2 regions of the Devosia sp. P1_H9 genome follow, and region 2 is predicted to be linked to the other one. Evidence: riboswitches for the same ligand, from Rfam matches in the RefSeq annotation. Region 2 holds a riboswitch; the other holds the start of a gene.
What was found. A riboswitch is a leader RNA that binds a small molecule or an ion and turns the genes downstream of it on or off. The one in region 2 is predicted to bind cobalamin.
Positions count from the first base shown of each region.

Region 1: another riboswitch for cobalamin. It lies ahead of AC1DYL_RS06560 (CbtB domain-containing protein); the one in region 2 lies ahead of AC1DYL_RS10270 (HupE/UreJ family protein).

Region 1 is NZ_JBFUCQ010000003.1:81,274-96,615, reverse strand. Features, by position in the region: gene AC1DYL_RS06605 (ester cyclase) at 1-398, opposite strand, end outside; gene AC1DYL_RS06600 (putative bifunctional diguanylate cyclase/phosphodiesterase) at 586-2,814, shown strand; gene AC1DYL_RS06595 (Fur family transcriptional regulator) at 2,818-3,255, opposite strand; gene AC1DYL_RS06590 (metal ABC transporter permease) at 3,259-4,068, opposite strand; gene AC1DYL_RS06585 (ATP-binding cassette domain-containing protein) at 4,170-4,994, opposite strand; gene AC1DYL_RS06580 (zinc ABC transporter substrate-binding protein) at 5,114-6,046, shown strand; gene AC1DYL_RS06575 (NAD(P)/FAD-dependent oxidoreductase) at 6,115-7,023, shown strand; gene AC1DYL_RS06570 (DMT family protein) at 6,998-7,354, opposite strand; gene AC1DYL_RS06565 (hypothetical protein) at 7,475-8,074, shown strand; cobalamin riboswitch at 8,095-8,313, shown strand; gene AC1DYL_RS06560 (CbtB domain-containing protein) at 8,349-8,531, shown strand; gene AC1DYL_RS06555 (CbtA family protein) at 8,556-9,320, shown strand; gene cobW (cobalamin biosynthesis protein CobW) at 9,317-10,369, shown strand; gene cobN (cobaltochelatase subunit CobN) at 10,369-14,187, shown strand; gene cobO (cob(I)yrinic acid a,c-diamide adenosyltransferase) at 14,184-14,825, shown strand; gene AC1DYL_RS06535 (cupin domain-containing protein) at 14,882-15,214, opposite strand; gene AC1DYL_RS06530 (hypothetical protein) at 15,214-15,342, opposite strand, start outside.
Region 2 is NZ_JBFUCQ010000004.1:363,059-378,400, reverse strand. Features, by position in the region: gene dapF (diaminopimelate epimerase) at 1-439, opposite strand, end outside; gene AC1DYL_RS10310 (DUF2087 domain-containing protein) at 538-1,083, opposite strand; gene AC1DYL_RS10305 (class I SAM-dependent methyltransferase) at 1,322-1,807, shown strand; gene ffh (signal recognition particle protein) at 2,066-3,670, shown strand; gene rpsP (30S ribosomal protein S16) at 3,701-4,105, shown strand; gene rimM (ribosome maturation factor RimM) at 4,109-4,648, shown strand; gene trmD (tRNA (guanosine(37)-N1)-methyltransferase TrmD) at 4,645-5,325, shown strand; gene AC1DYL_RS10280 (copper chaperone PCu(A)C) at 5,333-5,893, opposite strand; gene AC1DYL_RS10275 (hypothetical protein) at 5,940-6,287, opposite strand; cobalamin riboswitch at 6,386-6,578, shown strand; gene AC1DYL_RS10270 (HupE/UreJ family protein) at 6,613-7,197, shown strand; gene rplS (50S ribosomal protein L19) at 7,419-7,976, shown strand; gene AC1DYL_RS10260 (hypothetical protein) at 8,090-8,701, shown strand; gene AC1DYL_RS10255 (hypothetical protein) at 8,698-9,261, opposite strand; gene AC1DYL_RS10250 (MBL fold metallo-hydrolase) at 9,415-10,221, shown strand; gene AC1DYL_RS10245 (PadR family transcriptional regulator) at 10,378-11,199, shown strand; gene AC1DYL_RS10240 (NAD(P)-binding protein) at 11,274-13,250, shown strand; gene AC1DYL_RS10235 (FAD-binding and (Fe-S)-binding domain-containing protein) at 13,344-15,342, shown strand, end outside.

The sequences.
Region 1 (15,342 bases), on a different contig from region 2:
AAGCCAGCGACGTCCGAGTGGGTGCGGAACTCGACGATCTTGCCATCGCGGATGCGAGCGAAATAGTCGCCGCGCCCGGTGACCTTCTTCTGCGTCGGCGGGATCGATTGGCCACCCATGTTCATCGGGCCGGTATTGGTACCGACAAACTCGAGTTCGCTCGCCACGGCGTCGTCGCCAACGACCTGGTTGATGCGCCTCGTGTGCAGGTCGGGAAACGCGGTCATCCAGGCGTCGAAGAAGGCCTTGGCCGCCTGTTTGTCGCGGATTGGCTGGGGCGTCGCCCAGTCGTACCAGACGAAGTCGTCCGCCAGCATGTTCACGAAGGCAGCGCCGTCGTGCTTGTCCCAAGCCGCGAGGCCCTGGTCGTCGATCCGTTTCAGTTCGTCCTTGGTCATGGCATCCTCCCTGTTCTGGGTGAACGCCACGCGCCCCCTCACGTGGCGCCGCAGGCGGAGCCTAGCACCGCGCCTCAGGCCCCACCAGCAGCAGGAGGGACACAGGCGTACCCGCAGCGCCGGCTTAAGCCGCTGTTAAGTGGCGACCCTTAGTTTTCGGAGATGCTTCCTACGCCGGTGTTTCTACTTGCCGAAAGCTGCCACAAGGACCCTGGCACTGGCCGCTAGCGCCCGCGGCGCCAAGAAACCTGCGCGATCGAAATCGCCGCTGCTCAATTTCACGCTCTGGATCGCGCTCCCCGCGGTCGCCGTCTATTTCGGCGTCTGCGCCCTCGTCTTCGTCGCCATGCACCTGATGAGCGAGGAGATGAACGCCATCGACTCCGATCGCGGCAACAGCGCCATCGCCGCGGCCGTCGAGTCCCTGGTGGTGGGCCTTGCCGAAAGCACTGCCGACGAGGCGACGTGGACCGAGGCGTACATCAACACCTACATCGAGCCCAATCCGGCCTGGCTCGACTCTGTGTGGGGCGCCACAGCCCGGATTTCCGACACCTACGACACCGCCATCCTCACCGATGTCGGCGGCAACATCGTCTTCGGGGAGACTAGTCGCGGCCCGGTCAAAGGCAAGCTGAGCGACCTATTCAGCGGCGCTCCACAACTGATCGAACAGCTCGAATCGGGCATCGCCAAATCCGGCGACGACGCTACCGTCGCCCACCTGTCGCGCAACGAGCGGGGAGCGGTGGCGCTGGCCGGTGCCGTGGTGCACGGCAATTCGGGCCAGGCGAGCATCCCGCGCGATCAGCGGCGGGTATTGTGGCTCGCCCGCCAGCTCGACGACATCATGCTGCGCGACGTTGCCACCCGCTTCCAGCTACCGCTGCCGCGCCTCGTCGAAGTGCCGCAGCCCGGCCACGACTCGATGGCCCTCACCGATGCTGCCGGTGCCGCCATCGCGACGATCGATTGGCCGCCCCGCCGCCCGGGCGATCCGGCCTTCGCCCACACCGCGACGGTGGCCGTGCTGGTGATGCTGATCATCGGCGTCCTGATCTTCGTGGTGCTTGCCGCCTTCCGCCATTCGATCAAGCAGCGCGCCGTGTCCGATGAGCGCGACTGGTACAACGCGCGCTACGACAGCACCACAAGGCTGCGTAACTGGTTCGGAGCCGAAGAGTATCTCGCCAGCCTCATCCCCAAAAAGCGCGGCGAGCTGCCTTTGGCCATCGCCCAGATCTATGTCGAGGGGCTCATCGACGTGGTCGGTCTCTATGGTCGCGAAGCCTCCAACCAACTGCTGCTCGCGCTCGCCAAGCGCTTCGAGGCCGTCAGCGGCGGTCAGGCGATCATGGCCCGGACCGGCCCGGCTGAGATAACGCTCGCCCGTTTCGGCGACGACGCGCTCCCCCTCATCCGCAGCTTTGCCGAGAGCATCCTGGCCAAGGCCGGCGACCCCGTGCCGGTCGGCGATCTGAAGCTGAAGATCGGCCTCAGCATCGGCATCGTCGCGGCGCCCACTACACGTGACAACGTTGGCTCGGTGATCCGGATGGCCGAGACGGCCATGGTGCGGGCCCGCGAAACCGGCGGCAACCACACCGTCGAATACGATCCGGCCATCGAGGACCAACGCCGCCGCCGCATCGAGCTGCAGGCCGATATCCGGCGTGGCCTCGAGGCCGGCGAGTTCGACCTCGAGTACCAGCCGATCATCGATTTCCGGACCCAGACCATACTCGGCGTCGAAGCGCTGATGCGCTGGAACCGTCGCGCCGCCGGCCCGATGGGGCCGGGCGAGTTCATTCCGGCCGCAGAAGCATCGGGCCTGATCGATGATCTCGGCATGTTCGCCCTGCGCCGCGCCATCGAGGAGATCGGCCCGCTCGGTGATCTCAAAATCTCGGTCAACGTCTCGCCGGCGCAGCTTCGTAACCCGACGCTGCCACAGATCGTCTTTTCGGCGCTGGAGGAGTGGGGCGTCGCCGCAACTCGCCTGCAGCTCGAAGTGACCGAGTCCTTCCTCGTCTCCCACCCCGACCGCGCCATCCAGCTCATCGAGCAGCTGCGCGGCTCAGGCATCATCATTGCCCTCGACGATTTCGGTACCGGCTACTCCTCGATCGGCTACCTGAAGCAGTTCCGCTTCGATCGCGTGAAGCTCGACCGCTCTCTGGTTGCCGACATCGACAGCGATCCGGTGCAAGCCGCCCTGGTCGAGTCCACCATGATCTACGCCTTCGCCATGAACCTCGCCGTCACTGCGGAAGGCGTCGAGCGGCGCGAAGAGGCCGCGCTGCTGTCGCGCCTCGGCTGCCGCGAGTTCCAGGGCTACCTGTTCGCCCGCCCGCTGCGTCTGGCACAGCTCGAGCGGCTGCTGCAGGGTGAGCAGGCCCTACGCGAGGCGAGCTAGTCTTCAGGCAGCTGCTTTCCGGCAATCGGCGCAGCGACCGCGCAGCTCGATCGTCGTCCGCTCCAGCGCAAACCCGGTTTCTCCGGCCCAAGCCGCGAGCCGCGCCGTTACCTCCGGATCCGCGAACTCGTCCACCCGTCCGCAATTCGAGCAGATGGCAAACGCCGCCGTGCCGCTGCTGCGCCCGTGGCAATTGGCATCCGCACAGCACACGAACGCATTGAGCGACTCCAGCCGGTGCGCCAGCCCGTGCTCGATCAGCTTCTCCAGCGCCCGGTACACCTGCAGCGGGGCCCGCAGTCCGTCGTCGCGCAGCCGGTCGAGAATGTCATAGGCCGAGAGCGGCGCGTCGGCATGGTTGAGTGTCGTCAGCACCAATTCCTGGTTGCGCGTCAGGTCGCGCGGCCGTTCGTGGTGGTGGGCTTCGTGGCTATGGGCCATGGCTCAGGCCTCCCGTCTGGCGCGCCAGAGCTGCACCGGCAGCGCGATGGAAATGAGGAACAGGCAAAGCGCCGCGACGACGATCGACGGTCCGCTCGGCGTATCGAAACGCAGCGAGCCGAACAGCCCGCCCGCCACCGCCAGCGCCCCGATCACCGCCGAGATCACCGCCATCTGCTCCGGCGTCGAGCTCAACCGGCGCGCCGTCGCCGCCGGAATGATCAGCAGCGCCGTGATCAGCAGCACGCCGACGATCTTCATCGCAATGGCGATGACGCACGCCAGCAGCAGCATTAGGATCACCCGCGTCACTTCGGGCCGCATGCCTTCGGCCTCCGCCACTTCGGCATTCACCGTCGCCGCCAGCAGCGGCCGCCACATGCCCACCAGCAACGCCAGGATCACCACGCCACCAATGGTGATCACCGCGATGTCGGTCACCGACACGGCGAGGATATCGCCGAACAGGAAGCCCATCAGGTCGACCCGGATCCAGCTCATGAACGCCACCATCACCAGCCCGATGGCCAGCGTCGAATGGCTGAGAATGCCGAGCAGCGCATCGGTGGAAAGCGCGTTGCGCCGCTGCAGCAGCAGCAGAGCCGCCGCCACTGCCACCGCCACCACGAACACCCCCAACGTCAGGTTGATGTCGAACAGGAAGCTCAGCGCCACACCCAGCAGTGCCGAGTGCGCCATGGTATCGCCAAAATATGACATCCGCCGCCAAACGATGAAGCAGCCTAGCGGCCCCGTCACCAGCGACAGCGCTATGCCGGCAACCAGCGCGCGGGTGAAGAAATCGTCAAGCATCGACGCCTCCCGCTTGCTCAGCGCTTGCAGCAACGAAGATCGATCGGGAGGGTCTCCCTCCCCCTTGCGGGGAGGGGACAGGGGTGGGGGTCCACACGCGCTTACCCATGTGAATGCCCCTCGTGCCCCTCATGCTCGTGCACATGCTCATGCGCCTCGACGATCCGCCCATCCGCCTCCTGTACCCGCCCGTCCGGCAGGTGCGTATGGTCGTGATGGTGCTGATACACCGCCAGCGCCGTCGCAGCGCGAGCCCCGAACAGGCTGAGATATTCCGGGCTGTTGGCCACCGATTCCGGTGTACCGCGGCAGCACACATGGCCATTGAGGCAGATCACCGTATCGGTCGCCGCCATCACCACATGCAGGTCGTGGCTGATCAGCAGGATGCCGCAGCCGGTCTGGTCGCGGATCTGCCCGATCAGGTCGTAGATCGCCGCCTCGCCCGAGAAATCCACCCCCTGCACCGGCTCGTCGAGCACCAGCAGGTCGGGCTTGCGGATCATCGCCCGCGCCAGCAACGTGCGCTGGAACTCGCCGCCGGACAGATGCTGCACCTCGGCATTGGCAAGATGCGCCACCCCCGTCGCCTTGAGCGCCGCGTCGATCTCCTCGCGGGGATAGCTCCCGGTCAGCGTCATCAGCCGCCGCACCGTCAGCGGCATGGTCCAGTCGATCGAGAGCTTCTGCGGCACGTAGCCGATCCGCAGTCCCGACTGCCGCGACACCGTCCCGGCATCCGCCTTCAACACCCCGGTGACCAGCTTCGCCGTCGTCGATTTGCCCGAGCCGTTGGGCCCGATCAGCGTCACGATCTCGCGCCGCCGGATCGTCAGGTCCACGCCCTCGACCAGCCAGCGCCCGTCGCGCCTGACCCCGGCACCGGCCACATCCACCAGCACCTCGTGCCCGCTCCGCGCATCCATGAAATTCACGTTTCCGTCTCTTGCTGACGTTCTACCATTACGTTATAGCGTAACACATCGAAAGCGTAATGTCATAACATATCGCGTCTCTGAACTGCGTATCCAACAGGGGTCTTCCGATGCAGAAACCGTTCCTCCTGGCGCTCGTCGCGGCGCTCAGCTGGTCACCCATGGCACTCGCCGAAGTGCCGAACGTGGTGGCCACGGTGAAGCCGCTTCACGCGCTCGTCGCGGCGGTAATGGGTGATCTCGGCACCCCCGCGCTGATCGTCAAGGGGGCCGCCTCGCCCCACACCTACAGCCTCAAGCCTTCCGACGCGCAGGCCCTGCAATCGGCCAGCCTGGTGTTCTGGACCGGCCATGGCCTCGAGCTTTTCCTCGAGGACTCGATCGCCACGCTCGCCCCCCACGCCACCAGCGTCGAGCTCAGCCAAGCCCCCGGCATCGAGCTGCTGCCGCCCCGCGAGAGCGGCACATTCGAGGAGCATGCCGACGGCGATCATGCGCACGCGGCCCAGGATCATGGTCACGGCGAAGAAGCCGACATGCACTTCTTCCTCGATCCGGCCAACGCCAAGGTGATGGTCACCGCCATCGCCGACAGCCTCGTCGCCGCCGATCCCGAGCATGCCGACACATACCGCGCCAATGCCGCGAAAGAGACCGCGGATCTCGATGCACTGATCGCCGAAACCGAGGCCCGCCTCGCGCCCATCAAGGACCGGCCCTTCGTCGTCTTCCATGACGCCTACCAGTATTTCGAGAACCGCTTTGGCCTCAACGTCGCGGGCTCGATCACAGTCAGCCCCGAGGTCTCTCCCGGCGCCGATCGCATCAATGAGATCCGCAACAAGCTCAAGACCCTCGACGCCGCCTGCGTCTTCGCCGAGCCGCAGTTCGACCCGCGGATCGTCAACGTCCTTACCGAAGGCACCACCGCCAAGCAGGGCGTGCTCGACCCCGAGGGCGCCAATCTCGACGAGGGCCCCGGCCTCTACCGCCAATTGATCGAGAACCTCGCCACCAACCTCAAGTCCTGCCTCGCGCAGTAGCGCCGAAGAAGCACCGGCGGGGAACGTCTCGCCGCCGCTGCCATTCTCCGTACCAACAGGATCGTCCCATGTACGACGTCATCATCATCGGCGGCGGCTTTGCCGGCCTTGCCGCCGCCACGCAGCTCGGTCGCGCCCGCCGCAGGGTGTTGGTGCTCGATACTGGCAAGCCGCGCAACCGTTTCGCCGCCCACTCGCACGGCTTCCTGTCGCGCGATGGCGCCGCTCCTGGTGAACTGCTCGCCGAGGCCCGCCGCCAGCTCGACACCTACAAGACCATCGAACGCCGCACCGCCGAGGCGATCTCGGCAAGCGCCGTCGACGACGGCTTTTCGCTTGAGCTCGCCTCCGGCGAACAGCTCACGGCCCGCCGCCTGATCCTCGCCCACGGTGTTACCGACAGCGTCGATACGATCCCCGGCATGGCCGCATGCTGGGGCAAGAGCGCGCTGCATTGCCCCTATTGCCACGGCTACGAAGTCGCCGACCGGCCGCTCGGACTACTGCTCCGCGAAGGCGACATCCTGCACCTCGCCCGCTTCTTCTCCGAGTGGACCAACGATCTGACGCTGTTCGCCAACGGCACCCCCGTCGATCCGACGGTACAGGCCGCATTGGCCGATATGCGGGTGAAACTGGTGGAGGAAGCGGTGGTCCGTTTCGACCACGACGACGGCATGCTGAACTCGGTGGTTACCACTGCGGAGCCAGTGCCGCTTGCGGCGATCTTCGTCCACGCCCCGATCAGCTTCTCCACCAATCTCGGCGTCGAGCTCGGCTGCGAGACCAAGGCCGGCGCAGTCGGCGATTTCTTCGTCGTCGATCACACCCAGCAGACCTCGATCCCAGGCGTCTATGCCGCAGGCGACGCCGCGCGCCCGATGCACAACATCAGCTTCGCCGTCGCTGATGGGGCAGGGGCGGGCGCTTTCGCCCACCAGTCGCTGCTGGCTACTTCAACGGTCCCCGGAAAATGAAGAACGCCCCGGCAAAGATCAGCAGAAATCCGACGGCGTGATTCCAGGTCAGCTTCTCACCAAGCACGAACACCGCAAAGCCGGCGAACACCGTGAGGCTGATCACCTCCTGGATGGTCTTCAGCTCCGCCGCCGTATAGGCGCCATAGCCGATACGGTTGGCGGGGACGGCCAGCCAGTATTCGACCAGTGCGATACCCCAGCTCACCATCACGGCGACCCACATCGCCATGCTGGGGAATTTCAGGTGCCCGTACCAGGCGACGGTCATGAAAACGTTGGAGCCGATCAGTAACAGGATCGGCATCACCGTCTGGAAGGTGAAGGGCATCGGGCACCTGCGCGAATCAATTGGGGTCAGCCCATTGATCGCCGCGCCCAGCTTCCGCCGCAAGGCCTGCCCAGACTCAACGCGGTCCGCTAGAATCGACGGATCAAACGGAGGTCGACCATGCGCTCCCTCATGCTGTTCCCGCTGCTGCTGCTCGCCGCTCCAGCCATGGCCGCCGACATCGCCTGCGACGGCCCATTCGCCGGCGACAGCTCCGAAGCACGTCTGATCGAGACCTTCGGCAAGGATAACGTAGTGACCGGCGACGTCCCCGGTCCCGAAGGCTCCACCGTACTCGCCACCACGGTCTTTCCGAACGATCCCGCCAAGACCATCGAGTTCGGCTGGTGGGACGAGGAAAAGCACGAGCGCGTCGCCTATTTCACCGTCCCGCCCGGTGACACTGCGCCGGGCGGCCTGAAGCAGGGCCTCACGGTCAAGGAAGTCGAAGCGCTGAATGGCGGGCCGTTCCAGATGTTCGGCTTCTTCTGGGATTACGGCGGCGCTGCCATCTTCGAGGGCGGCAAGCTCGCACCTCCTGCAGGTGGCTGCATTGTCTCGGCCCGCTTCGCCGTCGGCGACTACCCGGCCGACCTCAACGTCGATGCCATCTCCGGCGATATGCAGATCTCGTCCACCGAGCCGCTGCTCGAAAAGGTCGATGCGCGCGTCGACACGGTCACCGTCGGCTATCCCGATTCCGCCGCGGCCGAAGATTGACCGCGACCCCTCCCGCGGCGTAACGATAGCCCCACGTTGGTTCCTCGGACCCGTTCGGGCGAGGGGATCAAAAGGGAACACGGTGCGGCGTACCCATCAGGGACCAAATCCGTGGCTGCCCCCGCAACTGTAAGCGGCGAGTGCCCTCCGACTGTGCCACTGATGCCACGAGGTGTCGGGAAGGCCGGAGAACACGACGACCCGTGAGCCAGGAGACCTGCCAGCGTGCAACCGGGGACTCCCCCCTTTTCATCCGCACGGAGGGTGCAGGCATATGAATACTCAGGTCCAGACGGCGTCCGTCGCCAGTCTCTCTGTCTCGCAGCGCGTCATCGCAGGTGTGCTGGCATTGTTTATCGGCTTCGTCCTCGTCGGCGGCGTCGGCTTTGCCAGCGACATGGCCATCCACAATGGTGCGCACGACACGCGTCATTCGCTCGGCTTCCCCTGCCACTGACGCCGTCAAGCAAACGAGACATCGATGAAACTCTTCCAGCGAATCTTCTTCGCTGCGGTCCTTGCTGGACTCGCAGCCGGCTTGGCCATGAGCGCCGTGCAGCAGTGGCGCGTCGTGCCGCTGATCCTCGCCGCCGAGGTCTATGAAAACGCCGCTCCTGCCGAGGCTGCCGCCGAACACACCCACGACGCCGCCACCCCGGCGCACTCGCACGAGGAAGCCGCCCCCGCCCACGAGCACGACGAAGACGCCTGGGCTCCTCAGGGTGGGGCTGAGCGCATCTTTTACACAGTGCTCGCCAACCTCCTCGGCTGCATCGGCTTCGCCTTCCTCCTCGCTGCCGTCTCTGTCCTCTCCGGCATCGAGATCACCGCCCGCAACGGCGTGATCTGGGGCCTCGGCGGCTTCGTCGCGCTGCAGCTCGCCCCGGCCTTCGGCCTGCCGCCCGAACTCCCTGGCATGCCCGCCGCCGATCTCGTCGCCCGCCAGGTCTGGTGGGTCGGCACCGCCATCGCCACCGGCGCCGGCATGCTGGCCATCGCCAAGCTCCGCAACTGGACCGGCATCGTCATCGCCGCCGCGCTGATCCTCGCCCCGCACGTCATCGGCGCCCCCCAGCTCGCCGGCGAACACGCCACCACCGTGCCCGCCAACCTCGCGACCAGCTTCGCCGCCACCACCCTCGCCACCGGCGCGCTGTTCTGGCTGACCGTCGGCCCGCTGCACGGCTGGCTCAACGAGCGCTTCGCCAAGTCCCCCGCCTTTGCCCTGAAGGGTGCCCACGCATGAGCAAGATTCCCGTCACCGTCATCACTGGCTTCCTCGGCGCCGGCAAGACCACGCTCGTCCGGCACCTGCTCGCCCACGCCAAGGGCAAGCGCATCGCGTTGATCATCAACGAGTTCGGCGAACTCGGCGTCGATAAGGAAATCCTCGCCGGTTGCGGCGACGAGACCTGCCGCGAGGAGGACATGATCGAGCTCAGCAATGGCTGCATCTGCTGCACCGTCGCCGACGAGTTTATCCCCACCATGCAGGCGCTGCTCGAGCGCGAGGATCGCCCCGACCATATCGTCATCGAGACCTCCGGCCTCGCGCTGCCGCAGCCGCTGATCCGCGCCTTCAACTGGCCCGAGATCAAGTCCGAGGTCACCATCGATGGCATCGTCACGGTCGCCGACGCCGCGGCGCTCGCCGAAGGCCGCTTCGCCAACGACGAAGCCGCCGTCGATGCGCTCCGCTCCGCCGACGCCATGCTCGACCATGAAACCCCGCTCGGCGAATTGTTCGAGGATCAGCTTGTCGCCGCCGACCTGATCATCCTCAACAAGGCCGATCTCGTCACCGACGCCAATCTCGACACCATCGAGACCCACCTCCGCGCCGAAATGCGCCCGGGCACCGGCATCGTCCGTGCCCGCAACGGCCATGTCGATGTCGCGGCCCTGCTCGGCATGGGTCTTTCGACCGAGGACAATCTCGCCGGCCGCGAGAGCCACCACGAGCTCGAGCACGGCGGCGAGGGCCACGAGCACGACGACTTCGACTCGTTCTCGGTCACCCTCGACGGCGTCACCAGCAAGGACCACTTGCTCGAAACCATCGAGCAGACCATCCGCACCCACGACGTCCTCCGCCTCAAGGGCTTCGCCGCACTCCCCGGCGCCGCGGCCCGCCTCGCCATCCAGGCGGTCGGCCCCCGCGTCACGGCCTATTTCGACCGGCCGTGGAAGCCCGACGAGGCCCGCCAGACCGCGCTGGTGGTGATCGGCGAGTCGCCGCTCGATCACGCCGCCATCACCGCAAGCCTCCAGCAGGCGGTGGCGGCCGCCGCCTGATGCACCTCCTCGCGGCGCAAGCCGGGGCATTGCAGCAGGAGGGCGAGGCCATCGACCTCGCCCAAACGCCCGCTGCGCTCATCTTCGCCTCGGCCGCCGACAGCGAGCTGATGATGCTTGCCGCCGCGGCCGATCGCTCCGGCACCGCAGACCTGCGCCTCGCCAACCTCCTGCGCCTCAGCCACAACCTCTCCGTCGACCTGTGGCTCGACCAGACGGTGCAGCACGCCAAACTGGTCGTCGTCCGCCTCCTCGGCGGCCCGGCCTACTGGCAATACGGCGTCGACGAACTCACCGCCCTCGCCCTCAGCGGCAAGATCCAGCTGGCCCTCCTCCCCGGCGACGCCAACCCCGACCCGATCCTGCAGCAGCGCTCCACCATCCACCCCGATGACTGGACCAGACTCCACACCCTCTTCACCGCCGGCGGCCCCGAAAACGCCGACGCACTCCTCGCGGCTTTCGCACAGCTAGCGCAGTCGTCTCCCTCCCCCTCGCGGGGAGGGATCAAGGGTGGGGGGCGCCCGGCGCTCGACGCTAATGTCACCCCCAAACCCTTCCACCGCTTCGGCCTCTGGCACCCCGCCCATGGCATGGTCGACGCGCTCCTCGCCTCGGCCAACCCGAACATCCCCATCCTCTTCTACCGCGCCGCCCTCGAAGGCGCCGGCACCGCCACCCTCGAAGCCCTGATCGCAGAACTCGGAGCCCAATCGCTCAACCCCGTCCCCATCGTCGTCTCGACGCTGAAGGAAGCCGCCTGCATCCGCTTCGTTCAGTCGGCCTTCGCGGCCTACCCACCCAGCGCCATCCTCAACCTCACCGGCTTCGCCCTCGGGCTCGATGGCCTCGACGACAAGCAGAACCCCTTCGCCGGCATCGACGCCCCCGTGATCCAGCTGCTGCAGGGCGGCCGTCCGGAACCCCAATGGGCCGCCGATATCCAGGGCCTAACAGCGAAAGACCTCGCCATGCAGGTCGTCCTGCCCGAACTCGACGGCCGTATCGGCATGCCGCTCGTCGGCCACAAGCACGACGCCGTCTGGCACGAGCGCACCCAGTGCCCCCTTTCCGCCTACGCCCCCGACCCCGACGGCATCCGCCGCGCCGTCACGCTGGCGAAGAACTGGACCACCCTCCGCGCCACCCCGCGCCCCGATCGCCGCGTCGCCCTGGTCCTCGCCAACTACCCCATCCGCGACGGCCGCCTCGCCAACGGCGTCGGCTACGACGCCCCTCAGTCGACGGTGGAGATCTTGAAGGCGCTGGAAGCCGCCGGCTTCTCAGTCGGGTCACCTCCCCCCTCGCGGGGGAGGGACAGGGTGGGGGGGAGCCCCACGCTCGATCTCCCGGCCGACGGTAACACCCTCATCGACCTCCTCCAATCCGGGCCCACCAACGCCCACCCCGACCGCGGCACCGGCATCCCGTTTCCCGTGAATCGCTACCGCGAGCTCTTCGCCACGCTCCCCGCCAAGATCCAGTCCGAGGTCACCGCCCGCTGGGGTAATCCCGAAGCCGATCCCTTCGTCCGCGGTGACAATTTCCACCTCCCCGCCCTCCGCTTCGGCAGCGTCGCCATCCTCGTCCAGCCCGCCCGCGGCTACCACCTCGACGAAACCGCCAGCTACCACGATCCCGATCTCGTACCGCCGCACGGCTACCTTGCCGCCTATCTCTGGCTGCGCCACGAGTTCGCCGCCCACGCGCTTCTCCACAATGGCAAGCACGGCAACCTCGAGTGGCTCCCCGGCAAGGCCACCGCCCTCGATGCGGCGAGCTATCCCGCCGCCCTCTGGGCCGAACTCCCACAGCTCTATCCGTTCATCGTCAACGACCCCGGCGAGGGCACGCAGGCCAAGCGCCGCACCGGCGCCGTGATCATCGATCACCTGGTCCCGCCGCTCACCCGCGCCGAAACCTACGGTCCCCTCAAGGACCTCGAAGCCCTGCTGGACGAGTACTACGCCGCCTCCGGCATCGACCGCCGCCGCCTCGCCGGCCTGCGCAAACGCATCCTCGACTTCACGCGTGATGCCCGCCTCGATCGCGACATCGGCCTCGTCCCCGACGAGTTCGAAACGCTCAAACGCATCGACACCTTCCTCTGCGACCTGAAGGAAGCCCAGATCCGCGACGGCCTCCACATCTTCGGCCAGTCCCCCACCGGCCGCCTCGAGCGCGACCTCATCGTCGCCCTCGCCCGCGTCCCCCGCGGCGACACCCCCGGCGAAGCCTCCCTCATCCGAGCCTTGGCCGACGACCTCAAACTCGCCTTCGATCCGCTAACCGCCGATCTTGGCGCCCCCTGGACCGGCCCCCGATCTCTCCTTGATCCTCCCCCGCGGGGCGGGGGAGGGGGACCAGCGAAGCTGGTGGAGGGGGCGACCCCACGCACGGTCGGCGACGTCGTCGAATACCTGGAAGCGCTAGCGGCAGAGTTGGTCGAGGGCAGGGCCCCTGACGCCGATTGGCAAGCGACAAAGGCCGTTCTGGAAACGGTGGAGCACACCATCCGCCCCCGCCTCGCCGCCTCCGGCCCGAACGAACTCGCCTCCCTCCTCCTCGGCCTCGACGGCAAATTCATCGCCCCCGGCCCGTCTGGCGCCCCCTCGCGCGGCCGCCTCGACGTGCTCCCCACCGGCCGCAATTTCTACTCCGTCGATATCCGCGCCGTGCCCACCCCCACCGCCTGGGAACTCGGCCGCAAATCCGCGGAGAACCTACTCACCCGCCACTTCCAGGACCACGGCCACCCGCTCCGCTCCCTCGCCCTCTCGGTCTGGGGCACCGCCAACATGCGCACCGGCGGCGACGATATCGCCCAAGCCCTCGCCTTCATCGGCGCGAGACCCGTATGGGACCCGTCCTCGCTCCGCATCTCCGGCTACGAAATCATCCCGCTGGCAAGGCTCGGCCGCCCCCGCGTCGATGTCACCCTCCGCATCTCCGGCTTCTTCCGCGATGCCTTCCCAGCCCAGATCGCGCTGTTCGACAAGGCCGTCCGCGCCATCGGTGCCCTCGACGAGCCCGAGGACCAGAACCCCATCGCCGCCCGCATGCGCACCGATGCGTTGGCCCTGATGAGCGCCGGCGCCGACGATCGCGCCGCCGCCCTCGGCGCTGGCCACCGCATCTTCGGTTCGAAACCCGGCGCCTATGGCGCGGGGCTTCAGGGCCTGATGGATTCCGGCAACTGGGAGACCAAGGCCAACCTCGCCGAGGCCTTCCTCAATTGGGGCCAGTACGCCTACGGCGCCAACGCCGATGGCACCCCGGAGCGCGACCGCTTCTCTGCTCGCCTCTCCGACATCGAAGCCGTGGTCCACAACCAGGATAACCGCGAGCATGACCTGCTCGACAGCGACGACTACTACCAGTTCGAGGGCGGCCTCGCCGTCACCGCCGAAACCCTCACCGGCCGCGCCCCCGCCGCCTACCACAACGACCACTCCCGTCCCGACCGCCCGTTGGCCCGCACGCTGTCCGAGGAGATTTCGAAGGTCGTCCGCTCCCGCGTCGTGAACCCCAAATGGATCGATGGCGTGAAACGCCACGGCTACAAGGGCGCCTTCGAGATCATCGCCACGGTCGACTACATGTTCGCCTTCGCCGCCACCACCGGTGCGGTGAAGACCCACCATTTCGACCTCGCGTTCGAAGCCTTCGTCGAAGACGACGCGACGCGTACTTTCATCCAGCAGAACAACCGCTTCGGCTATGACGAGTTGATCGAAAAGTTCAACGAAGCCCGCCGCCGCGGCTTCTGGACACCCAGGTCCAATTCCGCCTACGCCTTCCTCGAGGAGTCCAAATGACCGACCGCGCCCCCAAGAAGACCGACCTGATGAGCGAAGCCGAGCGCGACGCCTATCACGCCGAAAAGATGCGCAAGAAGAAGGAGGCCCGGAACAAGATCCTCGCCACCAAGACCGAGGAGCGCGGCCTGCTCATCGTCCACACCGGCAAGGGCAAGGGCAAATCCACCGCCGCCTTCGGCATGGTGTTCCGCGCCATCGGCCACGGCTTCAAGGTCGGGGTGGTGCAGTTCGTCAAGGGTGCCTGGTCCACCGGCGAGCGCGACGTGCTCGATAAGTTCCCCGACCAGGTCACCATCAGGGCGATGGGCGAGGGCTTCACCTGGGACACCCAGGACCGCCAGCGCGACCTCGCCGCCGCCCGCGGCGCCTGGGAGATGGCCAAGGAACTCATTGCCGACGAGAGCTACAAGCTCATCCTGCTCGACGAGCTCAACATCGTGCTGCGCTACGATTATGTGCCGCTCGACGAAGTGCTCGAGGTCCTGCGCAACAAGCCGCGCGACACCCACGTCATCGTCACCGGCCGCAATGCCAAGGACGAAATCATCGAATTAGCTGACCTTGTCACCGAAATGACGGAGATCAAGCACCCGTTCCGTGCGGGCGTGAAGGCACAGGCGGGGATCGAGTTTTAGGAGGCGCGCCCTAAGCTCCGAAACGTCCACCCCGGTGGATGGGCAAACCAGCCCGCTCACTCCAGCCACCGCGTCTCAAACTTCGGGCTCGCATGAATGTGCAGGCTCTTCATCGGCCCGAGCGTCCGGAACTTGTGCGGGGTGTTCGCCGGCACCACCAGAATCTGCCCCGGCCCGGCCTCGATCTCCTCGTCCCCCACCGTGAACACCGCGCGCCCCTCCTCGATGATGAACGTCTCGGGGTAGGGATGCGTATGCAGCCGCGGACCGTTGCCCGCCTCGACGCTGTCGTGAAGGATCAGCGTCACATTGGCGTCGCCCCCTTCCCACTCGCCGGAGCGGCGCGTCGGATGCACCGCCCAGTCCTCGCGCTGGTAAACCCGCACCATCAGCACCCTCCCTCAAGGCTCTGCACCAACCGATCCACCACCGGACCGAGCGCACCGATGTCGACCGCCGAGTATTCCAGCCGAAACGCCGCATATTGCCCGTCGCACAACGCGATCATCCGCTGGTA
Region 2 (15,342 bases):
TCGGCCCGATCTGCAGCTCGATGCCGGTGGTGTCGTAGAACTCCTCGGCGAGCGGGATCTCTTCCCAGCCGAAACGGGGCTTGCCCATGTCGACGGTGATCAGGCCATCTGGATGCTCGTCGCCGGTCAAAATGCCGGCGAGGGTTTCAAAGACGAAGTGCTTCTGGCCGGTCTCGGCCGAGAGCGCCTGAACGACGCAGCGCATGCCGTTGCCGCAGGCCTGGGCGAGCGAGCCATCGGAGTTGATGATCTCGATATAATGGGCAGTGCCCTGGGTGCGCGGATCATGGATGGCCATGATCTGGTCGTAGCGGGTGGCCGGGTTGGCATTGATGGCTACGGCGGCGGCTGGGGTAACGCGATCGGCACGACCACGCATGTCGGCGACGATGATCTCGTTGCCGAGCCCGTTCATCTTGAGGAATGGGGCCGTGGACATGTGCGTGACCTGCTGGGTCTCAGTTGTGGGTGTATATGGCGGAAGTGACGCCAAATTGCCAGTGGCGGGCGCAACGCTGCGTCCCGCCACTGGGCCGGCTACACCGGGGCGCGGGCGGCGAGGTGGGCGAGGAGCGGTTTGAGCTCGGGCGGCGGGGCTTGCTCGATGCGGCGGTAGTCGCGGCCGTCGATGGTGCGGTCGACGAGCTTGGCTTCGTACATGGCGCGGCGGAGCAGCGCGTGGTCGCCGAACTCGTGCCAATCGCGCAAGAGGTCGCTGATCTCGCGTTCGGTGTAGCTGGTATCGGGCGGCAGGCGCGACCACAGCACCCAGAGGCAGAGCAGCTGCAGATTGAAGCGGGCCGGCCAGCTTTGCAGCACGCCGCCATCGTCGAAATAGCGCGCCGCCTTCTCGACTTGGGTGAGGTCGGCACGGGGTGCGGCTTCGGCGGCTGTGGCCAGCCGGCCGGCGGTGCCGGCATCGGCGCGCAGGTGCTGGTAGTTCGCGAAGCCCGCGGCTTTCGCCAACAGGTTCAGCAGTTCGACATGGGTTGGGATGCCCTCGTGTTGTGAGAGGCTCTGGCGGAGCGTCTTGGCGAAGGGCGACAGGTCGTCCACCCGCAGGGGGACAGCAGTTCTGGACATCAACTCATCCTCGTAGTGCCAATCCCCCGGAGGAGATGTCGTGGCCGCCGGCTTGCGAGTTGGCACGGGGATAAGTGCTGGGCTCGGATATGAGGCAGGTTTAGCTCCCAGGATGGGGCGGCGACGCCTGGGTGAACTGCAGACCCGGCCAAGATGTAGCGCTGCTGGGGAAAGCGGGCAACGGCCATGTTCAGGTCACGTTCGGCCGGGTTATTTCGTTGCGAAAGGGGAGTCGTGCTTGGCGGAGATCGCGAAACGTCATCGCTGGGCGGTGGAATTGCTGGCGCCGAGGCGCGGCGAAAGCGTGCTGGAAATCGGTTGCGGACACGGGATCGCGACCGGGCTGGTGCTGGCGGCGGGCGCGGATGTGGTGGCGGTCGACCGCTCGGGCAAGATGGTCGAGGCCTGCGTCAAGCGGAACGCTGGCCTGGGGCGGCTGACGGCGTTCGAAAGCGAGTTCGAGACGCTGGACCTCGGCACATTCGATGCGGCATTCGCGGTGAACGTCGATTTTCCCCGGCATGCCGACCTTGGCTGGGCGCCCGCGTTCCGCAAAGTGCTGAAGGCAGGTGGGCGGATCGTGCTCGTGCTGGAGGCGCCGGCTATCCGCACTGCGGAGCGATTTGCCATGCAGGCTGCAGCGAGCCTCGTTGGCATGGGGTTCGAGGTCGATACTCTGCTCGTCGAGGGGATCGTTGCCGTGCAGGGGCGGCGGATCGCTTGAAGGCAGTGCGCCTCTTCCTTGACTCCGCCCCATTTCCTCTCTATCGACCGCGACAATTCATCAGGTTCGAACGCCTGACTGCCGACCGGGACCCGCAAAGGTATAAAGAGATCCCGGAGGCTAACACCCGACAGCGCGATGCGCCCTCGGGTGGGTTTGGCGTTTGCGCCGATGGCGCCGTCCTCGGATGGCGGGATCGACCAAGACTACCTATCTCCGGGTCCGAGGCATCCATGCTGCGGAACCAAAGGAACAAAAATGTTCGAAAGCCTTAGCGACCGGCTTGGGAAAATCTTCGAGGGCCTCAGGGGCCGCGGCGCCCTCAACGAGAGCGACGTGGATGCGGCGCTGCGCGAAGTGCGCCGGGCGCTGCTCGAGGCCGACGTGTCGCTGGAAGTGGTGCGGGCGTTCGTCGAGCAGGTGCGCGAGCGCGCCGTTGGCGCGGAGGTTACCCGCTCGGTGACGCCGGGCCAGCAGGTGGTCAAGATCGTCCACGACGAGCTGGTCAAGGTGCTCGGCGAAACGCAGGTGCCGATCGACTTCAACACCACGCCGCCGATGACCATGCTGATGGTGGGCCTGCAGGGCGCGGGCAAGACCACGCTTTCGGCCAAGCTGGCGAAGCGGATGAAGGAGCGTCAGGGCAAGAAGGTCCTGATGGCCTCGCTCGACGATCGCCGCCCGGCGGCGAAGGAGCAGCTCAGGGTGCTCGGCGAGCAGATCGGCGTCGATACGCTGCCGATCCAGCAGAACGAAAAGCCCGTCGATATCGCCAGGCGCGCGCAGCGCGAGGGCAAGCTCGGCGGCTATGACGTGCTGATCCTCGATACGGCGGGTCGCACGCATATCGACGAAGAGCTGATGGAAGAGACGGCGGCGGTGAAGGCCGCTACCGATCCGCACGAAATCCTGCTGGTGGCCGACTCGCTGACCGGCCAGGATGCGGTGAACCTGGCACGTTCGTTCGATGCGCGGGTGGATATCACCGGTATCGTTTTGACGCGTGTCGACGGCGATGGCCGTGGCGGCGCCGCGCTTTCGATGCGGGCGGCGACCGGCAAGCCGATCAAGCTGCTCGGTACCGGCGAAAAGATGGATGCGCTCGAGGATTTCCATCCCTCGCGCATCGCCGACCGTATCCTTGGCATGGGCGACATCGTCAGCCTGGTCGAGAAGGCTGCGCAGAACGTCACTGCCGAAGACGCGCAGAAGATGGCGAAGAAGCTCAAGAAGGGCGTCTTCGACCTCGAGGATCTGCGCGGCCAACTGCTGCAGATGAAGAAGATGGGCGGCATGGGTTCGCTCATGAACATGATGCCGGGCATGGGCCAGATGAAGAAGGCGATGGCCGGCGCCAATATCGACGAGAAGGTGTTCGACCGGCAGATCGCCGTCATCAACTCGATGACCAAGGCGGAGCGGGCGAACCCGGACCTGTTGAACGCAAAGCGGCGCATCCGCATCGCGGCGGGCTCTGGCACCAAGGTCGAAGACGTCAACAAGCTGATGAAGCAGCACCGCCAGATGGCGGACATGATGAAGAAGGTGTCGAAGGGTGGCATGGGGTCGCTCGCTGGCATGTTCGGCGGCAAGATGGGCGGGATGATGCCGGGGCTCGGCAACATGCCGGACCCGTCGTCGATGGACCCCAAGGAACTCGAGGCGCTGGCGCGTCGCATGGGCATCGACCCGGCGGCCATTCCGCAGCAGGCGGCTCCGCCGAAGCAACTCACCGAAAACAAGCTGCCGACCGATGTCGGCCAGCTGCTCAAATCCGGCTCGGGACTTCCCGGGCTTGGCGGCGCGCCGCGCTTCCCTGGCCTTCCGGGCCTCGGTGGCGGCTTCGTGCCGAAGAAAAAGTAACAGACGAAATCAACTCAAAGGACTGAACCTATGTCGCTGAAACTCCGCCTTGCCCGCGCCGGCACCAAGAAGCGCCCCTACTACCACGTCGTCGTCGCCGATGCCCGTTCGCCGCGCGATGGCCGCTTCATCGAGAAGATCGGCACCTATGATCCCAAGCTCGCCGACAAGGAAAAGCGCGTAAACCTCGTCACCGAGCGCGCCACCCACTGGCTGAGCGTCGGCGCCCAGCCGACCGACCGCGTCGCCCGTTTCTTCGACGCCGCGGGCCTGCTGAAGCGCGAAGCGCGCAACAACCCCGAGAAGGCCGTGCCGGGCAAGAAGGCGACCGAGCGCGCCGAGGCGAAGGCTGCTGCCGCTGCCGCCGCCGAGGAAGCCAAGAACGCTCCCGCTCCCGCCGCTGAAGAGCCGGCAGCCGAAGCCGCGTCCGAGTAAGCCGTGGCGCAAGCGGGCGACAACAAGCTCCTCATGGGCCGCATTGGCGCGGCCCATGGGATCAAGGGCGAAGTGCGCATCCAGTCCTTCACCGAGGACCCGCTGGCGCTGGTTTCCTATGGCCCGCTGTCGACCGACAAGCCGGGGCTGACGATCAAAATCCTCTCGGCGCGCACCACGACGAATGTGCTCGTGGCGCGTATCGAGGGGGTGAACGACCGGAACGCGGCGGAAAAGCTCAACGGGGTCGAACTCTATGTCGATCGCGCGCTGCTGCCGGAGCCGGACGACGAAGACGATTTCTACCATGCCGACCTGATCGGGCTGAAAGCCCGATTGTCGGACGGCTCGGAGATCGGCGAGGTGATGGCGGTGCCCAATTTCGGCGCCGGCGACCTGCTCGAAATCCGCGATCCGCGCTCGGGCGATACCTATCTCTATCCATTCTCCAAGGCCGTTGTGCCGGAGGTGCGGGTCAAGGACGGGTATCTGCTGATCGATCCGCCGATCGAGGCGGATCCGGGCGAAGAAGAACCCGATTGAGCTTTTCAGCTCACATCATCACGCTCTTTCCGGAACTGTTCCCGGGGCCGCTCGGCGCCTCGGTGATCGGCCGTGGCATGGCGGATGGGTTGTGGAGCCTTTCGACCACCCAGCTGCGCGATTTCGCCACCGATCGGCACCGGACGGTGGACGATACCCCATCGGGCGGCGGCGCCGGGATGGTGCTCAAGCCGGACATTCTCGCGAAAGCCATCGACGCGGTGTCGCCGGAAGGCGATGCTCGGCCGCGGCTGCTGATGTCGCCGCGCGGCAAGCCGCTGACGCAGGAGCGTGTGCGCGAGTTGGCGGCGGGGCCGGGGGCGGTGATCGTCTGCGGGCGGTTCGAGGGGATCGACCAGCGGGTGATCGAGGCCAGGCAGCTCGAGGAAGTCTCGATCGGCGATTATGTGCTCGCCGGCGGCGAGGTCGCGGCCATGGTGCTGCTCGAGGCGGTGGTGCGGCTGATCCCCGGGGTGCTGGGGGCGGCGGAGAGCCATGCCGACGAGAGCTTTGAGAACGGGCTGCTGGAATACCCGCAATATACGCGGCCACAGCTGTTTGAGGGGCGCGAGATCCCGGCGGTGCTGACGTCGGGCGACCACGGCAAGGTGGAGAAGTGGCGGCGCGCCGAGAGCGAGAAGCTCACGCGGGCGCGCCGGCCGGATCTGCTGAAGTAGCGCCGGCTTACTGCGCCGGGGCCATCTGGTGGTCCGAGTGACCCATCGGCATGCTCATCTCGCCCTCGGGCGCAGCGTCGGCTGCGGCGCCGCCGATGTTGAGCACGACCGGCACCTCGCCGGCCTTCTCGAACTTCAGCGTCAGCTGCAGGCACTGGCCCTCTTCGAACGGCGTGCCGACACCCATGAGCATCAGGTGATAGGCGTCGCCGCCCGGGGTGAGCGCGACGGTGCCGCCAGCGGGGATTTCGAGGCCGCCTTCGACTTCGCCCATCTTCATCATGTCGCCCTCCATCTTCATCTGGTGAACCTGGACGGTTTTGGCGGCTTGGGTGCTGCCGCCGAGCAGGCGATCGGCAATGCTGCCCTTGTTTTCAATGGTGAGATAGCCGCCGGAAACCTGGGCCTTGGGCAGCATGGCGCGGGTGTAGGCGTCGGTGATGGTGAGGTCGCCGGCGGTGAACACCTGGCCGGTGGGGCAACCCTCGTGGATGAGGCCATTGTGAGCAAAGGCCGGGGTGGCGACAAGGGCAAGGCCCAGCAGGGCCGGGATGAGGAGACGGTTCATTGAACTGATCTTTCGAATGGAATTGGGGAATTCGAGGCGAGGAAGATCAGGCGAGAGGTGGTCCGCGGGCGTCGAAGGGGCGGATGGAGGTTGCCGGCTGCACCAGCACCGGCATCGCGCCATAGGCAACCGCGGCGACGAGGGTGGCCGGGAGGGCGAGGGTGCAAGGCGGGGGCAGGTCGGCGCCGGCGCCGATGCGGCAGGCGTGGCAGGGAGCGTGCGACTTGGGCTCGTCCGGGAGATCGCCGCAATAGCTGAGGTCGAGCGCGGCGGTGAGCACGTCGGGGCCGGCAGAGGCCACGGTGACCGGAGTGTGCGCGAAGCTGAGGAAGACCAGCGCCAGCACGATAGCCGCGCGCAGCACCTCGATTCCCATGTTTCGCGCATTCAGCACTGGGGCCATCCCGGTTGGACGTTGCTCCTCTAGCGCAGGAGGAGGTGCCGCGTCATGCGGCAAATGCGCGGCTTGCCGTTGATCTCGCTACCGAGACCTGACAGAGATAAGGCGACGGTGCGCATCGGGTGATGCGTGAAACGGGAAGCCGGTGGCCTTCGGGCGATGCCGGCGCCGCCCCCGCGACTGTAACGGGCCTAACTTCCACTCAGCGTGCCACTGGTTTGCGACTGGGAAGGCGGAGTGGGAGATGCCCGGAGCCAGGAGACCGGCCGTCAGTGAAACATACGCGAACGGGACGGTGGGTCCCGAGATGGAGATACTTATGCGCGCGCTTCTGGCACTTCTGCTCATTGCTGTTCCGACGGCCGCCTTTGCCCATACCGGGCATGGCGACACCTCGGGGTTCCTGCATGGCTTCATGCACCCGGTGGGTGGCCTCGACCACGTGCTCGCCATGGTGGCGGTGGGCGTGTTCGCCTATGTGCTGGGCGGCAAGGCGCTGTGGCTGGTGCCGCTGAGCTTCGTGGGCATGATGGCGGTGGGCTTCCTGCTTGGCGTCGGGCAGATCGACGTGCCGTTCGTCGAGCTGGGGATTGCACTCTCGAGCGTGGTGATCGGCGGCGTCGCGGCGCTCGGCCGGCCGATGCCGGTGGTGGCGGCTTCGGCCCTGGTCGGGGTGTTTGCGGTCTTCCACGGCCACGCGCATGGCGCCGAAATGCCGGTGGATGCCTCGGGCTTCGAGTATGCGACGGGCTTTATCGTCGCGACCGCGCTGCTGCACGCGGCGGGTATCGGGGCGGCGATGGGCGTATCGAAGCTCGTCGGCAAGTACAGCAAGACGGTTGCGCAGGTGGCGGGCGGCGTGTTCGCGCTGGGCGGTGTCGGGGTGCTGGCTGGCTGGCTCTGAGCCTCGTCCGCAGCGACTAGTGTCGCGCGGCTGACATCGAAGTGACATCAAAGGCCCGCGAGCCCTAGACCTGCTCTAGACTCGCGGGCTTTCTTCATCTATAGCCCCGCTCGCTTGAGCTTCGGCTCGGCCAATAATGCATAAAAATCCGTGCAACCAAGACCGGGCGGTCGGCGAAAGCCGGCGAAACGCTCCTTTGAAAAAGACGAACGGAACATCAGATGTCGAACATCATCGAACAGCTCAATCAGGAGCAGCACGAGAAGCTGCTCGCCAAGGGCGCCCATCCGGAATTTACCCATGGCGATACCGTCAAGGTTTGGGTGAAGATCCGCGAAGGCGACAAGGAACGCCTGCAGGCCTATGAGGGCGTGGTTATCGCCCGCTCCGGCACCGGCATCATGGAAAGCTTCACCGTGCGCAAGATTTCGTACGGCGAAGGCGTGGAACGCGTGTTCCCGGTGCTCTCGCCGAACATCGACCGCGTCGAAGTGATCAAGCGCGGCAAGGTGCGTCGCGCCAAGCTCTACTACCTGCGCGACCGTCGCGGTAAGGCCGCCCGTATCTTCGAGAACGTCGGCGCCCGTACCAAGAAGATCGAGGCCGGTGAGCGCGAAGCCGCCATCGAGGCCAAGAACGCCCGCGAGGCTGAGAAGATCGCCGCTGCCGAGGCGCTGGCGAAGGAACTCGCCGAGAAGGACGCCGCCGAGGCCGCCGCTGCTGCTGCCGCCGAGGCTGCTGCTGCGACCGAGGCTGCCGCCGAGCCCAAGGCCGAGTAAGCCGCCACAGTTTCGGCGCTTACGTCACTAGATTTTCAGCCCGGCTCACGAGCCGGGCTTTTGATTCCGGGGTCGGGATGCCCCGGGACGGATTCCAAAGAGGGACATTTGGAATGGACGCAGCTCTTCAGGACGCAGAAGAGAGGGCGCGGCTGGCCGCCGAACTCCGCAACGAGACCCGCAATGTGCTGGTTGAGACCGGCCTGCTCGAATTGCTCAATGCCCGCTTCGGCGAGGCGGTGGTGACCGGCAGCGCCGGCTACGACCTGATGGTGTGGCGCGACATCGACATCCACATGCCGTGCGAGGCGGAACGCTGGGCCGAGTGGGCGGGGCTCGCCGCGGACATCGCCATCCAGTTCGACCGGGCCGGGCTGCAGCTGCACAAGGCGAGCTTCCTCAACGACTATGTCGACCCGCATCCGCTGGGCGCCGGGCTCTACTGGGGCATCGAGTTCAAGGATTTCGCCGGCAATGAATGGAAGTGCGACATCTGGGGCTGGGAGCCTTTCGATTTCGCGGTGCGCCAGGCGCGAGATGCGAATTTGCGCGCGGATCTGTCGAACTGCGACCGGGACTTGATCCTGCGGCTCAAGCACGAGGCACGCGAGCGGCCGGGCTATTACGGCGTGATGGTGGGGAGCTTCGACATCTACCAGTTCGCGCTGGCGGGGGCGGGTGAGACGCTGGACGAGTTGGAGGTGTGGAAGGGGCTGGTGGCCTAGAGGCAGGGGTTCATGACGGGCTCGCGAGGGATTGAGAGCGAGTCCTGGATACTCGTGGCCAAGGTCGCCGGGTCGATCTGCCGCATGCTTGAGGCGAAGTTTGCGTAGGTATCGGTTTCCGAACTGAGTTCGCACATCAACGCGATCTCGTCGGCTTCCACTCCCCAAACACCTTCGCGGTCGTGCCGCTTCCGTTCATCGAGATCGCCTTGGGTTATCGGCGTTGGCATGTTCTCGATGATGTACTTGTCCATGTCGGCGATGGCGGCATCTATCGCAGCATCGACGGGAAGGCGTTTCCAGCCACATGCCTCGGTGGTTGCCTGTACTGCAACGAGGATGCTCCAGGCGCACAGCACCGCTCCTTTACCGCTGACATCGATCTTCGTGGTTCCGTTGCTGTCCTTGATGGTGCGAACTAACTCGCCATTTGGCGGAGGCAGTATTTCGGGCCGTGGCAGGGGTTGGGTGTCGGCAGGCTCGGCAATCAATCTCGCCGCACCAGCTGAAGTCGCCGACAGAAGCAGGACGCACCCCGCAAACAGTGCAGCTTTCAGCATTGGCGACCCCCATTTCGCGAGGTCACTTTGGACGGGAGCGCACCGATAGGCAACCCGCAGGCGAGAGGCATGATCTGATTCAGTCTGGTGCCCAAGCGTTCTCGACTCCGCTAACAATTGGTCCGGCAGCTTTTTCGAACCGGAGCTTTCCTCATGCAATCCTTTATCTGCGTCACCTGTGGCGTTGGCCATGCACCGTCCGAGGCGCCGCCGGAGCGGTGTGCGATCTGTGATGACGAGCGGCAGTATGTGACGCCGGCCGGGCAGCGGTGGACGACGCTGGCGGAGCTGCAAGCCAAGCACACGATCGAGTTCAAGGAGCAGGAGCCGGGGCTCGTCGGTATCGGGGCGACGCCGCAGATTGCCATCGGGCAGCGGATGTTGCTGATCCGGCAGCCGGGCGGGGGCATCCTGTGGGATTGTACGCCGCTGGTGACTGATGAGGCGGTTGCCCGGATCAAGGAACTGGGCGGGGTGCGGGCGATGGCGATTTCGCATCCGCATTTCTATTCCTCGATGGTCGATTGGTCGGAGGCGCTGGGTGGGGTGCCGATCCATATCCATGAGGCGAACCGGCAGTATGTGATGCGGCCGTCGGAGCGGGTGAGCTTCTGGAACAGCGAGACGCTGGACCTGGGGCAGGGGGTTAGGCTGGCGCGTTGCGGCGGGCATTTCGAGGGCTCGACGGCGCTGCACTGGCCGGGCGAGGACGGCAAGGGCGTGCTGATGACCGGCGACACCATCATGGTGGTGCCGGACACGCGCTGGGTGAGCTTCATGTACTCCTATCCCAACCTGATCCCGCTGCCGGCGCGCCAGGTGAACCGCATCGTCGGCTGCGTCGAGGGCTTTGCGTATGACCGGATCTACTCGGCCTGGTGGGATCGGGTAATGACGAAGGATGCGAAGGCGCAGGTGCATGCTTCGGCGGAGCGGTATGTGAAGGCGATCGCGGGGTAGCTCGCTTCGTGCTTGTGGCCGCCCCCTCCGCCGCCACGCGGAGGAGGATCAAGGCAGTATCGCTGACTTAAGATATATCTTGAGAGCTATCTTGAACGCTCCGTGGTCGAGGCATATCTTTGCGGCTAATCGTAAGATATATCTTGGAGTGCAGTCATGCATGATCACGACCATAGGTGGGACCGGAACTGGCGGCGCATGGAAGCTATGGCGCGGCGCGGGTTTCGGAAATTCGGCAACTTCGAAGGCGGCATCAACCCAGGCGACTGGGGCGGGTTCGGGGGCAATTTCCGTATCGGGCGGATGCTCGCCTCGGGCGACCTGCGGCTCGTCGCGCTGTTCCTGATCGAGCAGCAGCCGCGGCATGGGTACGACCTGATCAAGGCGATCGAGGAGCATTCTCACGGCTTCTATTCGCCGAGCCCGGGCATCGTCTATCCGGCGCTGACCTATCTCGAGGAGGCGGGGTATGTGACCTCGGCCGCCGAGGGCAACAAGAAGCTCTACACCATCACCGACGAGGGCCGGACGCACCTCAACGACAATCGCGAGGCGATCGCGTCGACGCTGGATTTTCTCGCCAAGGCCGGCTCGGGCATGGAGCATCTGCGCGAGCGGATGGCGAGCCAGGACTTTCCCTTCACGCCGGAGGAGGCGGAACAGTTCCGCAGCCGATTTCGCGGCATGGGGCGGGAGTTTGGCCGGGGCGGCTGGTTCGGCGATCGCGGCGGCCCGCCGCCGCATCCGGAGCATCCGGGACGACCCGACCGGCCCGAGCGCCCAGCCCGGCCCGACCGTGATATCGACGACGTGGCGCCGGAAGTGAACGAGGCGCGCAAGGCGCTGAAGAAGGCGATCAAAGAAGCGATCCGGCGCGGTCCCGAGGACGACCGTCGAGTGGCGGAGATTCTTCGCCGCGCCGCGCAGGAAATTCGCGGCGGCTTTGATGAGGACGCGACGGATATCGACCTCGGCTAAGATATTGCCGTGATTGACAAGAACTCCCGCCTGCTCTGATGCTTGAGGCAGAATGAGCGGCGGGAGTCTTTACTATGGCGGACTGGTCCGAGCGTGATCGTGAACTGGGGATGGACCGGCTGATCAGCCGGCGGGATTTCCTCAACGGAGTGGCGCTGACCGTAGGCGGTGTTGCGGCCGCGCAGCTGGGCCTCGGCGCCGACGCTGCGCAGGCCGCCGCTCCCTCGGCCTATCCGCCGGCGATGGGGCAACTGCGCGGACACTCCGAAACGGCAATGGGCGTGGCGCACTCACTGCGCGACGGCACGTTCTGGGATAGTGCCGAAGCACCCGAGGCAACCGGTGAGAGCTACGACCTAGTGGTGGTGGGCGGCGGCATTTCGGGGCTGGCCGCGGCGCAGCTCTATCAGAAGCACAAGCCGGGCAGGGTGCTGGTCCTCGAGAACAATGCCGATTTCGGCGGGCATGCGCAGCGCAACGAGTTCACCACGGCGAATGGCAGGTCGGTGATCGGCTACGGCGGCAGCCAGTCGCTGCAGACACCGAGCTTCTTTTCGCCGTTGGTCATGGAAGTGCTAGCCGATGTCGGGGTGGAGCTCGACAAGTTCGAGAGCTACTACGACAGCGGCTGGTATGAGCGGCATGGCCTCGGCGATGCGACGTTCTTCCGCAAGGAGGTGTTCGGCGAAGACAGGCTAGTGGTGCAGACCGAGGTCGCCGCCGACTGGGTGCCGCAGACGCCATTGAACGCCCAGGCGCAGACGAACCTGATCGAGCTGATCGACGCCCCGCCGGACTATCTCAAGGGCAAGACGCGGGAAGAAAAGTTCAAGATCCTCGCCGAGACCACCTATGCCGACTTCCTAACCAGGATCTGCGGGTACGATCCGCAACTGGTGGCGTATTTCCAGGAGTCGACGCACGAGTATTTCGGCATGGGGATCGACGGCGTGACGGCGCTCGATGCCTGGGGCAACTGGAATCCTGGGTTCGGCGGCATGGACCTGGGCGAGCACCCGTTCAAGACGATGAGCCCGTCGGGGCGGCTCGTGCTGGTCGACCCGGACGACTACATCTACCACTTCCCCGACGGGAACGCCGGCGTGGCACGGGCGCTGGTGCGGAAGCTGATCCCCCAGGCGCTTGCCGGCACGGGCATGGAAGAGCTGGTCAACGGCCGGCTCGACTATGATGTGCTCGACGCGGCGGAGAACGACACGCGCCTGCGGCTCAATGCCAGCGTGGTGAAGGTGAAGCACGATGGCGATCCGGCTTCGGCGGAAAGCGTCACCGTGACCTATGTCGAGGACGGAAAGCTGAGGACCGTGCGAGCCAAGCAGGTCGTGCTCGCGTGCTGGCACCGGATCATCCGCTATCTCAGCGACGAGGTCGGCGAGGCGCAGATCGAAGCGCTGGACGACCAGGTGAAGATCCCGCTGATCTACACCAATGTGCTGGTCAACAACTGGCAGGCCTTCGCCGATGCCGGGATTTCCGGCTTCGAGGCGCCGGGCGGGTTCTGGCTGGGCGCCTCGATCGATTTTCCGGTGAGCGTCGGCGACTACAAGTTCGCGGAAGGGCCGGCCGATCCCGTGCTGCTGCATGTGGCGAAGATCGTGGTGGCGGGGGAGCCCGGAAGCTCGGCCCGCGAGCAGGCGGCGATGGGACGGCAGACGCTTACGGCGATCAGCTTCGAGGATATGGAGCGCGAGGTGCGCGACATGCTGAACCGCGCGCTGGGCGACAAGGGGTTCGACGCAGCGCGGGATATCGGGGCGATCACCTGCAACCGCTGGAGTCACGGCTACGCGCTCGAGTACATGCGGCCGTGGGACCAGTTCTGGCCGGATGGGCCGCTGCCGATCGAGACGGCGCGTAAGGGCTGGGGGCGGATCGCCATCGCCAACTCGGATTCGGGCGCCTATGCCTACGCGCATTCGGCGATCGACCAGGCGGGGCGGGCGGTCGACGAACTGCTCGGCGGCGGGGTGATCACCGGCTTTGCAACCTTCCCCGGCCCGCCGGCCGATAAGGTCGAAATCGTTTCGTAGCGTACCGCGCGGCGCGGGCCCGACTATCTCGCCCCGGCGAATGGCACTAACATGCCAGGGCAAGACAGTAGGGCGGGTAGTGACGTGAACGAGATGGCCCCGATCGGGGTGAACCGGGCTGCGGCGACGCAAGGGGTGGTGGCGCGGCTGCGGGAGGTGATCCGCCGGGACCGGATCATGACCGACCCGGTGATGACCTACGCCTATTCCGGCGATGCGAGCCACTATCGGCTGGTGCCCGCGGTGGTGGTGATCGTCAACACCGAGGACGAGGTGCGCGCAGTGATCGAGGCGGCGCGGGCCGAAGGATTGCCGCTGACGTTCCGGGCCGCCGGGACCTCGCTCTCGGGCCAGTCGATCACCGACGGGATACTGGCGGTGCTCGGCGACGGCTGGCGGAAGCTCACCGTGCATGAGGGCGGCGAGCAGGTGACGCTGGGACCGGCCAACATCGTCGCCAACGTCAACAAGGCGCTGAAGCCGTTCAATCGCAAGCTCGGACCAGATCCGGCGAGCCAGGCCACCTGCAAGATCGGCGGGGTGGTCAACAACAACTCGTCCGGTATGTGCTGCGGGGTGGCCTACAACACCTACCACACGATGGCCCGGCTGAGGGTGATGCTGGTCGATGGAACGGTGCTGGACTCGGGGGATCCGGCCTCGATCGAGGCGTTCCGCCGCTCGCACGCAGAACTGCTGGAGGGGCTGCAGCGGCTGCATCACGAGGTGATGGCCGATGCCGAGCTGGTGGCGCTGATCAGGAAGAAATACCGGATCAAGAACACCGTCGGCTACTCGATCAACGCGCTGGTCGATTTCCACGATCCCATCGACATCCTGATCCACCTGATCGTCGGGTCCGAGGGGACGCTCGGGTTCGTTTCCGAGGTGACCTACAACACCATTCCGGAGCACCCGTTCAAGGTGACCGGGCTGATCCCGTTTCCCGATCCCTATTCCTGCGGGCGGGCGATTTCGCGCCTCGCCAATGGCGGTATCCAGCAGACGCATGGGGTAACGGCCGCGGAGTATCTGGAACGGCGGGCGCTCGAGGCGGTGACGCATTTGCCGGTGATGCAGCCCTATCTCAGGTTCTTCACCGAGAGTTCGCCGGCGATGCTGATCGATATTTCGGCGGAGAGCCCCGAGGCGCTGGAGCGGGAAATCGCGGCGGCGGTCGCGGTGTTGAGCGAGGAGGGCGCTACCGACATCGATTTCGACGATGACGAGGAACGGGCGCACCTCCTGTGGGACATGCGCAAGGGCTTCATTCCGATGTTCGGGGCGACGCGGCCCAAGGGCACGACGATGCTCACCGAGGACGTCGCGGCGCCGGTCGACCAGCTGGCCGATTTCGTCATCGACATGCGGAAGCTTCTCGACGCGTACGGCTATGTCGATGGCGTGCTGTTTGGGCATGCGCTGGCGGGCAACCTGCATTTCCAGATGGCGGCGGATTTCTCCAACCCGGAGGAGGCGGACCGGTTCGACCGGTTCTCGGTGGCGCTGGGTGAACTCGTCTCGGTGACCTATGGCGGCAGCCTCAAGGCGGAGCACGGCACGGGGCGGGCGATTGCTTCGTTCGTCGAGCTGGAATGGGGGCAGAGCGCCTATCGCGTGATGTACCGGATCAAGGCGCTGTTCGATCCCGAGGGGCTGCTCAATCCCGGCGTGCTGCTCAATCCCGACCCGCAGCTGCATGTGCGCGACCTGAAGCTGATGCCGCTGGCCGACGACGTGGTCGACATGTGCATCGAGTGCGGCTTCTGCGAGCCGGCCTGTCCGAGCCATCACATGACGATGAGCCCGCGACAGCGCATCGTAGTGACGCGCGAGCGGGCGCGACTGCGCGCGACCGGTGAGGACCCGGCGCGGCTCAAGGCGATGGACGAGGGTTTTGAGTATGCCGGGCTCGCCACCTGCGCGGCGGGCAATGTCTGTGCGCTGCGCTGCCCGGTGGGAATCGAGACCGGCAGGATGGTGATCGGCGAACGGGCGCGGCGGCGGACCGACGCGGAGCGGAAGACGGCGCACCTGGTCGGCGGGCACACGCTGGCGGTGGAGCGCGGCATGAAGCTGGCAGTAGGGGCGC